Regions from separate parts of the Halobacillus litoralis genome, predicted to be linked through region 2. Evidence: riboswitches for the same ligand, from Rfam matches in the RefSeq annotation. Region 2 holds a riboswitch; the other holds the start of a gene.
The links. Region 2 has a riboswitch for S-adenosylmethionine ahead of LC065_RS13600 (methionine ABC transporter ATP-binding protein). Riboswitches for the same ligand answer to the same signal wherever they lie in the genome.

Region 1: linked by a shared signal. The riboswitch ahead of msrA (peptide-methionine (S)-S-oxide reductase MsrA) and the one ahead of LC065_RS13600 (methionine ABC transporter ATP-binding protein) in region 2 are both predicted to bind S-adenosylmethionine.

Annotation. Positions count from the first base shown of each region.
Region 1 is NZ_CP129016.1:174,896-181,043, forward strand. Features, by position in the region: partial or broken gene LC065_RS01020 (ribonuclease H-like YkuK family protein) at 159-641, shown strand; gene LC065_RS01025 (peroxiredoxin-like family protein) at 958-1,611, opposite strand; gene eutH (ethanolamine utilization protein EutH) at 1,636-2,754, opposite strand; gene LC065_RS01035 (ion channel) at 2,895-3,299, shown strand; gene msrA (peptide-methionine (S)-S-oxide reductase MsrA) at 3,335-3,808, opposite strand; SAM riboswitch class I at 3,930-4,051, opposite strand; gene LC065_RS01045 (AIM24 family protein) at 4,220-4,912, opposite strand; gene LC065_RS01050 (alpha/beta hydrolase family protein) at 5,094-5,969, opposite strand.
Region 2 is NZ_CP129016.1:2,667,038-2,673,185, reverse strand. Features, by position in the region: gene LC065_RS13625 (alpha/beta fold hydrolase) at 26-805, opposite strand; gene LC065_RS13620 (hypothetical protein) at 1,112-1,411, opposite strand; gene LC065_RS13615 (3-ketoacyl-ACP reductase) at 1,530-2,252, shown strand; gene LC065_RS13610 (MetQ/NlpA family ABC transporter substrate-binding protein) at 2,385-3,209, opposite strand; gene LC065_RS13605 (methionine ABC transporter permease) at 3,232-3,894, opposite strand; gene LC065_RS13600 (methionine ABC transporter ATP-binding protein) at 3,854-4,897, opposite strand; SAM riboswitch class I at 4,984-5,089, opposite strand; gene LC065_RS13595 (FAD-binding oxidoreductase/lyase) at 5,369-6,148, opposite strand, start outside.

The DNA.
Region 1 (6,148 bases), 1.4 Mb from region 2:
TCGATAAATTCATGTTATCTTTCGAGTAGGTCTATGAATATCTTAATAACAGAATGGTCACTAGCTCATTTGACGTACAAACCCTTTCTTTTGAAAAATTTAAGGAGTTGGCTACTGTGAACCAATCCCATGTGTTTCAAAACCTCACCCATAAAAAGATGAAGTTTGAAGAAGTGTTTTCCCATATACTAACGTTTATGAAAAGTGATCCGATTGGGGATTACAAGCTCATGATGGGAACCGATTCCCAAGTTCATCCCTCCCACACCCTGTTCATTACCGGCATCGTCATCCAACGAGTTGGAAAAGGGGCCTGAGCCTGTTTCCGTAAAGAAGTGGTCCACAGAGAAATGACTACCCTGCATGAACGTATTTCCTACGAGACATCATTAACGGAACAAGTGGCTTCCTTATTTACGGAAGAAAAGAAGAATACCCTCATCGAAGTTGTTCTCCCTTATATCTATAAAGGGGCAACGTTTACAATTGAAGGACACATTGATATCGGGAGTGGAGAGCGAAACAGGACAAGAGTCTATGTAAATGAAATGATGGCCAGAATCGAGTCGCTTGGAATGGAAGCGAAGATTAAACCGGATTCCATTGTCGCAAGTAGTTACGCCAATCGATATACAAAGTAGTGGGCGGTGATTGTTGATGTATCAAAAGGCCGTTACCTCTTGTGTGTTAGGAATGATGTCCACTTTTCTTCCTTTTGTCGGTATCATTCTTGGATGGATCGGTCTCTCTTTGGCAAATAAAGCTCTCGTTGAACTCTCCACAGACGCCCCAGGATACCGGTTCGCCTTAGGGGGGAAGGTATGTAGCATCGTTGGGCTTTGCCTGCAGTCTTGTATCCTTATCTTTATCCTTGCTGCCTATTTCTTTTTCATGAACCTGAATCTTTTTATGTAAAATAAAAAAGCGTCCCCTAAAAACGGAGAGGACGCTTTTTTCTTACGCATTTATTTTTTTCAATTCTCCAAGTACGTCAGATGGCTCGGCTCGATCTTTGTAGTCCGCCTTCGTATAGTCATACACAATCGTACCATCTGTATCAATAATATAAGTTGCGGAGACAGGCAGAGTCCATGTCTCATCGCCATTATGTTTATCCACGTGCAACCCTTTATCTTTGTACACATCTACAAGATAATCTGGTAATTGGTACACCAAATTGTATTGATTGGCCACTTCATTCCCAACGTCGCTCAGTACGTGATAGTTGAGTTCATTTTTTTCATGGGTGGTCAATGACTGATCGGGAGTTTGAGGGCTGATTGCCATTAATTCAGCTCCTTGTCCATGAATCTCATCTAAAATCTGCTGATAGGCTCTCAATTCCATGTTGCAGTAAGGGCACCAGCCTCCGCGGTAAAAAGTAAGGACGACTGGACCACTTTTCAATTGTTCATACAGTTCGACCGTTTTTCCTTTCGCGTCAGGTAAATTAAAGTTTGGCGCTTTCTCACCTGTAGACAAACCATCTCCATCATCCGAAGATTCAAGTTCATCAATCGCCTTCTTCATTTTTTCATGGATTTCATCAGGAGTTGCTTTCTTGAATTTTTCAATGTAATCATGATAATGCTTTCTCATTTCTGTCTTCATGAAAAAACTCCTTTTTCAGTGGATTCACTTTTCATTATATAGAGTTTCGACACTCGAAGAAAATGATTTGCTTTCTCTCGTCATCCATAAAGCCAGCCCAACAGCTAAGAGTCCTGCTGTTAATTTACCCAGCAATACTGGAAAAATCATATCCTTTTCGACACTCGCTACGAAGGCGAAATGACTGCCGATGACGAACGCTCCACTCACGGCAAACGCAGCGTTGACCGTTTTTCCTCGTTCATCCATATCTTTCATCGTCGCTAACATAGGGAGGTGATGCGCCGTGGAAGCAATCAATCCTGTTATAGATGTAGAATTCATGCCTAATCTATCACTCAGTCGTCCTATCCACCTCTCTCCCCGCTGATTAATGAAAGCAACAAGGGGATAAGCGCCTGCTAATGTAACGGTAATCCTTCCAACGATGACCATCCCTTCAGATAAAGGTGCCATCCCCGGGAGGACAACGAACCCTGTTAATGATTCAATGATTATAAGTGCGAGACCAGTGATAATTATGATTTCAATGGTTTTTCCGAAATAAGAAAATAACCGGATGGTTACGTTCGTGAACAACCACAAACCTGCCCCAATACAGACGGAAAGAAGAATAGCTGGTGTTAAATTCCGTAACATCCATACCACTTCATATCCTGCCACAGCCCCACCGACAAAGCATCCGATCGGAACCGTAACCAAACCAGCTAAAATTCCTCTTGAAAAGAAAGGACGATCCTCTTTCTTCACAATCGTAAGCGCAACAGGAATTGTGAAAACAAGCGTCGGTCCCATCATCGTACCGAGGAGGGCCCAGGAAAAGGTGGCCGCTTCCTCTTCTAAGGCTAAGGATTCCGCCAGAGAGTAGGCTCCCATGTCAATAGCAAGCATCATGGATGCAAACATCGACGGATCCGCTCCAAACCATAAAAACACGGGACGGATGGCAGGCGCCAACAACTGGGACAGTACAGGTGCGAGGGAGATGATCCCTACCATCGAAAGAGCCAGTGGGCCCATCATCATAAACGCTTCGTAAAACCGCCATCCAAGGGACAGGCGGTGATTAAGCACGTAGTAATCAAGTGCTCCCAATACCATGAAGAAACACATGACAATCAAGATAGCGTCATTAACCCACAAAAGCCCAGCCCCTTCCTTTTTTGAATCTATGTTTACGGCCACTTCAACATAGGGTAGAAGTTTTTCTATAATGGTTTACTCGCCATTTCCTATTGGACGCTGCCATAGCCTTTCAATATTTTTAAAAAGGGGAATAAGAAATGGTACAAGCTCTGTTCATCGCTGCGGTTATTTTCATTGCAGCAAATCTCGTTTATTTTTTCACAAATAAAACATACAGAAAAAGCTACTTCAGCACAGCCCTATTCTTTCAATTATTTTTTGTTCTCACAGGTGTATTAGTGGGGTTTACGCTCCTTTACTATCTGCTGTCTTTAGATGAAGTCATTCTGGTTACTAGTTTATCATCCCGGGACCCTGTCGACCCAACCTTTTTGGACTTGCTTTACTTCAGTGGGGAAACATTGTTGAGCGTAGGTTATGGGGACATGCTGCCTGTTGGGATGGCCCGATTTTTTGCTTTGCTTGAATCAGGAATCGGCATCCTTCTCCCTACGGCCTATTTCTTAAAAGCGATGGATACGTCCAGGCAAAGCGAAGATTAAATATTAAAAGGACCCTTGTGAAAGGGTCCTTTTAGTTATCCAATGGAGCATGCAGCAGAGCCATGCTTTTGTAAATATTTCTGGTGATGCTCTTCTGCTTCATAAAAAGTTGTTGCTTCTTCTACTTCTGTAACGATTGGGCGTTTAAAAATCCCTTTTTCTTCCCATTCTTTGATTTTTTCTTCAGCAATGTATTTCTGGCTTGCATCCGAATGGAAAATGACAGAACGATATTGGTGACCAACATCGATTCCCTGCTTGTTGCGGGATGTCGGATCGTGGGCTTCAAAGAATATATTCACTAGTTCTGCATAAGTGATGACCGTTGGATCATAGTTCACTTTGACAGATTCCGCGTGTCCACTCTTTCCTGCTTTGACCTGTTCATATGTCGGGTTCTCCAGATGGCCGCCAATGTAACCGACCTTCGTTTCTGTCACCCCTTCGAATTTTTCAAAAAATGCTTCTACTCCCCAAAAACATCCTGCACCGAAAATAGCGGTTGCCATTTAACATCTTTCCTTTCCCTTAACGCAACTTCTATCGAGAGCCTTGACGGTTATGGTGCTTACACGAAAAGACCCCTTTTCTTATCCAGTAAGAAAAGGGGTCGCTAATATCCGCACGATCCTCTCATCTCTTAGAATGTTGATACATTCTACAGGAATTGGCACCGTTCTCGTCAATCCGTAGATTGATTCGATGGTTGCCGGGCATCAAAGGGCCAGTCCCTCCGCCTCTCTGGATAAGAAGTTTCCGTTATTTATTTTTTGTTAGTACCCATAGTACTACGTATTTGTAACGAAGTAAAGGATAACAGATTAAAAAATTCTATTGAATGCACATTGAGTTCTTCTTTGAGTTCATTATATTCAGACCTTAACATGCTCATGCCTGTCTGTAAAAAAATCCGCTCTAGCTCAGCTCTGCCCCGTCGTGTAAACTTCCTCGAAAGGCTGGACAATGACAAATCCATCACCTTCAAACTCCATTTGAATCGATTCGCCGCTTCCCCTGCCGATGAGTGTCTTGAAGCTGATGTCCGTTTTGAAATTCGGCTCTAAGTGCCCGGACCACGCCACAGTAGCATGCGGGTCTGTAATGACAGGTTCACCAGGACGTACGAGCAGCGTCAACGGTTCATAGTGCGAAGTAATCGCGACGCGCCCACTCCCGCTGAGGGTTACGTTGAACAACCCACCTGAAACCATACCGGCTACTTTTTTCATCAGTTTGATATCCCAGTCAATGCTTGGTTCAAAGGCAAGAAGATCGTTGCCATTCACCGTAATCGTTTCATTATCCAGGTCAAAAATAGTAATCTTTTTGCCCTGATCGGCAAGGTAAAGTCGCCCGCGACCAGTGGCCTTCATTAAAGAACTCCCTTCACCGGTCATGGCTTTTTTAAATAAACGACCGACGCCATGCTCGAGGATTCCTTCTCTTTCAAATTTAATGTTCCCATTATAAGAAATCATCGCTCCTGCTTTTGCCCACACTTGATCGAGGAGGTTTACCTCAAGAATTCTCGGGGTCTCCAGCTCAAAATAATCATTCTCTGATTCATCCTGTTTCGTTTTTCTAATAAATTCATCAATAGAGTAGTCGCTCATTGTATGTTCCTCCTAATCATATTCTATAGTTATTTATGCTTCCTCATTGCTTCTATACCACGATGGATCAAAATCGAGTCCTAAAGTTTACGTATCTGTAACTCAGTGGAAATGATTAAAACAGCCTTCGTAATTTTCTATTCAATAAACGCAAATTAATCCCTACTTTAAAATATACATTTTACTGTTCCTCTAGATGCTTTTCAAACCAATCCAGCACCTCAGGAGCATACTCTTTGAAATGCAGCCTCAGGCCGTGATCTCCATTTTCATATTCGACATACCGATGGAGATCATGATTACTTTCCATCAAGTTTGCGAACATTCGCGCTTGTTCAACCGGGACTGTCTGATCCCTTTCCCCGTGAAGCATTAAGGTTGGGACATCAATATCCTCCACCCAATTGATTGGAGCAAGCTCACGATACCAGCTTTGGTCTCCCCCTGGTTCCCCCATTAAATGTTCGATTTGTTTTTGAACAGGTTCTGGTTGTGTTACATACAGCTGCTTCAAGTCGGTAATGCCTCCAATTACAGCGACTGCATTAACCTCTATGTCTTCTTGAACGGCTAGGAAACTCATCCACCCGCCACGGGAATATCCGAGCATAACGGTTCGCTCTTCATCGACATGGTCAAGCTCGGTACCCACCTTCTTTAAATCCAGAACATCCCGGACAAAGTCTTTCCTTTTCGTTGGCTCAAACTTTTCTTCTGCATTTTCCCTGTAGTGAGTCGCTAGTACAACATACCCCTGCTTCGCCCAATAAGATAAGTTTTTAAGTTCTTCCGCATCTGTCAACGCACTTTCTCCCACTCCTCCACGATTGTGAATGAGCAGCGGTAGAGTGCCATCAATATCATCCGGTTCAACCCAAAGCCCCGGAATTTCGATACCACTGCTGTCGTATGTAATGGAATATCCTGTAACACCTGGTACACCAATTTCTACCTCTTCCTGACTAAGGAGAATGTTATCCTCTTTAGCACCAACAAAAAATACAACAGCTCCTATAAAACAAAGGAAAACCAAGAAAGCTCCCAGCAGTTTCTTCACCTAATCCCCCCTGTGAAATTGGAATAATCTGTATGACCTGGTCATGTAATTTTTTTCCTCTTCTTCCCTCTACATACGGAAGGGTGTGTGAAAGGTTTCATTTCTTGAGGTGCTAGGGAAAGAAACTTCTATAGGAGTTGTGATAGACTCGAGATAACTTCACTTGAAAGGGAGAATCT
Region 2 (6,148 bases):
TTATAATGTAGTTGTTCAAACATTATTACTTGAGAAATGTCGAAAGTATTGGCAGCAGTTTTTTTCCGTCAACCATATGGTCTTGCTTTGCAAGTTGTACAAATTTTGCGTTTGGAATTGCCTTTGTTAGTTGACGACCAACATCATTTATTGAAGCCGGACTTTTTTCACCAACAATTATTTGTATAGGTATGGAAATTTGAGTAGCTCGTTTAACGGGTGGCATATCCTGAGTTAGAGTAATATCATAAGCAAGGGTCGGAGCTAGAGCTTTCGTAGTTTTCCAGCCATGAAATAACGGCAACAATAAAACAAAGATCTTGGGCATCCCTATCCCCTTTAAAAAGGTAAGCATTGCTTCTGAATTTTTCTCATTTTCGAGAAGTTTGTGTATTTTTTGGCTTAATTGTTTGTATTCGGCTTTTTCTTTCTCGTCACGTACATATGGCGCATCATACATAGTTACTTTTTGCACTTTATTGCCAAGTCGAAGAGCTGCCTCAAGAGCAATCACAGCACCAGAAGAATGGCCATATAAATGCGCCATGCCGCCTGCCGCATCAATCATAGCTTCGATATCTTCGATTTCACGTTCTATAGAATAAGGCAGTGTGTTACCACTATCGCCTCGTCCACGACGGTCGTAATTGTAAACAGTGAATTCAGAGGAAAATATTTTGGCATCTTGCACGATAGGCTTAAATGAGCGATGGCAACTTGCTCCCGTTATGTAAATTAGAGGTGGACCATTACCGTAGACATCGTACGCTAAGGTTGTGCCGTCTTTTGACCGGGTTGTTTTCATAAATAACACCCTTTCCCCTCAATAAAATGGAAGAATACTACACATCTGCATCTGCCAACATAGCAATCCATATACTGCCAATGTATTAAATTACATAATCAATCATTTCTACATCACATATGAATTTCCTTCTATTATTCAATAAACTAAAAATGATTGTTGAAAGATAACTAGACCGTAATCATTATTTTCACCTAATCTGTTAGCACAATAACCGATAGCCAATGTGCAGCTGTCGCCCTTCATAACAATCATAAAATACTGCGAGGCACCTCCACTGGGATACTTGCGTTTGGAATTCAAGACTCATGCTTCTTTCACAAGCCTGGGTTTGAAGCTGTACACTAAAATATTCAATAAACTTACCGGGAATAAAGCGATGTACAAATAAAATGACATTGGATCGCCGCTCATCCCAAATTCATCAACGATATACCCACTGCTGTAAAGGCAGACGCTGCCGATAATCAAGCTCATAGATGTAATGAAGAAAAGTGTCCATCCATTCACCTTCTCTTCCTTCTGAAAAGTAATAAAAAGAGTTAAAAGAATGGATACAATCACTAATAACAAGAATACGGGTCTCAAAAGTACAAAGGTTTCCATAAAATCCCTCCCATCTATACTTTATCAAAGGAAGCCTCGCAGAGGTAGGCACTATCTTTTGATTTCAAAAACGGAAACTCGTAGACTTGAATGAAGAACAGGAAAAGGAGTGAGGATCATGGCTCAAGAAATCAAAGGGAAAATCGCTTATGTGACGGGTGCAGGTCGCGGCATCGGACGGGCGACGGCTTTGCAGCTTGCGAGAGAAGGGGTTCATGTCGGGCTGATTGCTCGGACAGAAAGCCGTCTTAAGGAGGTTGCCGAGGAAGCTCGTTCCTATGGTGTTCAGGCTTCTGTAGCAGCTGCTGATATTTCTGACCTTGAACAAGTTGAAAAAGCGGTCCAACAGTTACAAGAAGAGCTAGGCGAAGCGGACATCCTTATTAATAATGCGGGTATCGGTGTGTACGGGAAATTCCTTGAACTGGAACCTGAGGAATGGAAGCGAACGTTCGAGGTGAATGTTTACGGTACATACCACGTGACGAGAGCAGTCCTGCCGATGATGAAAGAGAAAAACCAAGGCGATATCATCAACATTTCTTCAAGCAGCGGTCTCAAGGGGACAGCCGGCTCCACGGCTTACAGCGGTTCGAAGTTCGCTCTTCAAGGCATGATGGAAGCTTTGATGCAGGAAGTGAGAAGGGACAACATCCGTGTCTTTACGTTGAATCCGAGTCTCGTGGCGACAGAACTTGCTTTAGGGGAAGATATGGAAGGACAGGATAAAGAGAAGTACATGCAGCCGGAGGACCTTGCTGAATACATGGTTTCTCAATTGAAATTACACCCCCGTATCTTCATTAAGCAGTCGCTTCAATGGGCGACCAATCCTTTCTAAATTTATCGACTATACCCAGAAGCATCCATAATATTAATATCAGAGAAAATCAGGAAAACGCCTGGATTTTAACATCCAAGCGTTTTCCTTTTCTTCAAAAGAAGGCTGACGCAACCACGTCAGCCTTACCTTCTACTCTTTCATCCATTGTGGTTTTCCAAAGCCTTTGAATTGTTCATCGATGATTTTTTCAAATTCCTCTGATTCCACAACTTCTTTAATATCTTTTACGAACTGTGCATCAAGATCTTCCGTATTGACTGCTACACGGTTACGGTAGTCATCCGGCATATCTTCAAGCGCTAAGGCATTCAAGAGGTCCATTCCCGCTGCCAAGGCATAGTTCCCTGGAACCATGGATAAATCTTCGCTATCGACAAGACGCGGCAGTTGGCCAGCTTCCACTTCGACAAACTGGATATCTTTCTTATTCTTCGTAATATCGTTCAATGATGCACGCAATGGATCGACACTGTCGTCAACCTCAACGAGACCTTCATCCTCAAGCACGATCAAAGCACGAGCCAGGTTGGTTGGGTCGTTCGGGACTCCCATCGTGCTACCTTCTTCAATACTTTCTATATCCTCGTATGTATTGGAGTAAATCCCCATCGGCGCTGTCGGGACGATGATGACTTCAGATAGATCGAGATTGTTTTCCTTGGCGAAAGACTCTAAGTAGATTTTATGCTGAAAAAGGTTGGCATCCAAATCGCCGTTTGCCAGGGCTTTGTTAGGTTGGACATAGTCCGTGAATTCTTTGTTCGTCACTTCGTATCCCTTTTCTTCTAATAGTGGAGCGATCGCTTTCGTGACCATATCGCTATATGGTCCGGCAGTGGCTCCAAATCGAATCGTGTCTTTTCCAGAAGCGTCTGCACTTTCTTCATCCTCGCCACACGCAGCGAGAAATGCAATCGATAGTAAAGTAACACATAACAGAATGATTTTTTTCATGATGGTTCCTCCTAAATTTGCTTTAATTCTTTTTCACAGTTTTTGCAATGTAATCGCCTGTGTACTGCACGATTTGGACAAGGACAATAAGCAGGATGACGGTCGTGAACATGACAAAGTTATCGTAGCGATAGTACCCATAACGAATCGCCAGGTCTCCGATTCCACCACCTCCGATGGCACCTGCCATGGCTGAGTATCCAATCAAACTGATCGCTGTGATGGTCAATCCGCTGATCAGCCCCGATTTGATTTCCGGGAAAATGATATCCTTGATGATTAACCAAGGAGAAGCCCCGCAGGCGATGGCCGCTTCGATTACCCCTTTGTCAATATCACGCGCCGATGATTCCACAATTCTTGCGTAAAAAGGGATCGCAGCTACAGATAGGGCTACGGAAGCCGCTACCGGACCTGTGGTTGATCCGATTAAAAAGTTTGTAAAAGGAAACAGGAAAACAAGTAATATGATGAACGGAACCGAACGAATCAGGTTCACCACAACGCCCACAATGCTTTTGACGAGTCGATTCTCAAGGAACAGATCACGGTCTGTCACAAACAAAAGCAGCCCGAGCGGTAGACCTGCGATTAAAGCGACGAAAAGACCGATGCCTACCATGATCAGTGTTTCTAGGAAGGATTTATTCAGCTCTGGCCAGAGATTGATCAGCTGTTCGACCATCTTGCAGCACCTCCACTTCTCCAAGCTTATCTTTCAATTCTTGTATAGCCTGTTTGACGACCTTTTGTTCTCCGGTCAATTCCATCACAAAGGTGCCAAGAGCCTGGTACTGGATGTAATCGATCTTCCCATGGAGGATGTTCGCCCGTAAGTTATACCCTTGTAAGAGGTCTGACACAATAGAATCGTTGGCCGAGTCCCCTTTAAACGTCATATGTACGATGGTTCCTTTCCTTTCTGACAGGATCTTTTCCGGGATGCGGAAGTCGATCACCGTTTGGATGAAGCGTTTCGTCAGTTCGTTTTCAGGGGCAGCGAAGATCTCGTATGTAGACCCCTGTTCCACAATTTTTCCGTCTTCCATAACGGCACAGCGGTCGCAGATTTCTTTTACGACTTCCATTTCATGAGTAATGAGGACAATGGTCAGTCCAAGCTCTCGGTTGATCTTCTTCAACAACGTCAGAATGGATTGTGTCGTGTTCGGATCTAACGCTGAGGTGGCTTCATCACATAAAAGCACCTTAGGGTCATTGGCCAGAGATCTCGCAATGCTCACTCTCTGTTTTTGACCTCCACTTAACTGGGCAGGATACGCGCTGGCTTTATCTGACAAACCGACGAGGTCCAATAATTCCTGCGCCCTTCTTTTTCTTTCCTGACGGTTGACGCCTGAAGCTTTAAGAGCAAAAGCCACATTTTCTAAAACGGTTTTCGCCATCGCGAGGTGAAAACCTTGAAAGATCATCCCAATCGATTGTCTCGCCTTTCTTAGTTCTTTGGCATTCAAGGTCATGAGATCGATTCCATCCACCATGACCTTCCCTTCTGTCGGGCGTTCTAGAATGTTCATGCATCGCAGCAGGGTGCTTTTCCCAGCCCCGCTGTACCCGACGACTCCAAAAATCTCACCTTTCTTGATATCCAATGAGACGTCATCGACTCCGATCACGGTTTTCGCCTTGGATTGATAGACTTTGCTCAGTTGTTCCAATGAAATCATCGGCTTACCCCCTCATTCACAAATTCAAGTCTACAAAAAAACTCCCGCCCTTTACGGGAGAGAGTTTCGCATGAAAGACTGCCAAACTCTTATCTCCCAGAATAAAAATATTCTGCAGGAATTAGCACCACTCCATGTGGAAGGTTGCTGTGATGTCTACGGGCCTTCTCCCTCAATCACTCTCAATAAGAATCTTCGTATATGTTTTAACACTTTAACGCATGTGATAGGGTTTGTAAATAAATTTTCTCAATTTTTTAAATTATATTTTTCAACATTGACATTCGATTTTCATGCGACTGCCTCTCTCACTCAAGGATCCAGACGCAGATTCACCGGATGATATAGATACCATCTCATACTCTTCCACACGTCCAAGTGAATCGACCCACCTCATGGGGATTCAAACTCAAGCGCAAGTGAAAGAAACGATCCTGACCGTAGAAAAAAGTTTAGTCTCATGGTAAAAAGCTAAGCTTTCATACAACGGGCTAAGTAAATGCCGCTCGCCGCCGCCTGCGACAACGAGTGCGTTTCCCCTGAGCAGTCCCCGATCAAATACAACCCTGACAGCTCTGTTTCAAAATGCTTATCTGTGAAGATCTTCGCTTCATAAAATTTGCTGTCCAGCCCATAAAGGATGGTGTCGCGATCGATTTTCTCCCCAAGCAGCCCTTCCAGCGCCTCGAAAAACTCCAGAAGCGCTTCTATATAGAGAGGCGGAACTTCTTTTTGGAGATCTCCAGCTTCCGCCTCCAAAGAGGGATGGATCACTTCTGAAGAAAGGCGATCCGACGGGTTGCCTTCCAATAGATCTCCCAACTTTTGCGCCACAATCCTTCCCTTTCCTTGATTGATGCCTCCAATGACACGATGAGCTTCTGCCATGGCTTCGGCTTGATCTTTGTAGTACCGCGGCACGAAAAGAGTGAAATTCAAATTTTGACTCGGCTCCTCCTCGTTCTGGTTCTGACCATCTGCCATCACCAGACCATGCTGATACTTACGTACGATCCTTCCGCGCGGATTCATGCAGTAGGTGGTGGCGGAAAAACGCTCGGTTATGTAATGCAGCTTCGTCTCAAAGGTTTCCTGGAGGATGGCATCGAGCTGATTGCCGCGCATCTCCACTCTGATCCCAAGATCCAACCGTGTCTCGCCTGCTTTCAGGCCTAATTCTGCTGTCTTGGATTTCAGCCAGTCACTCCCACTCATTCCTGTCGCTAACACAACTTTCCTGCTTTCGAACCG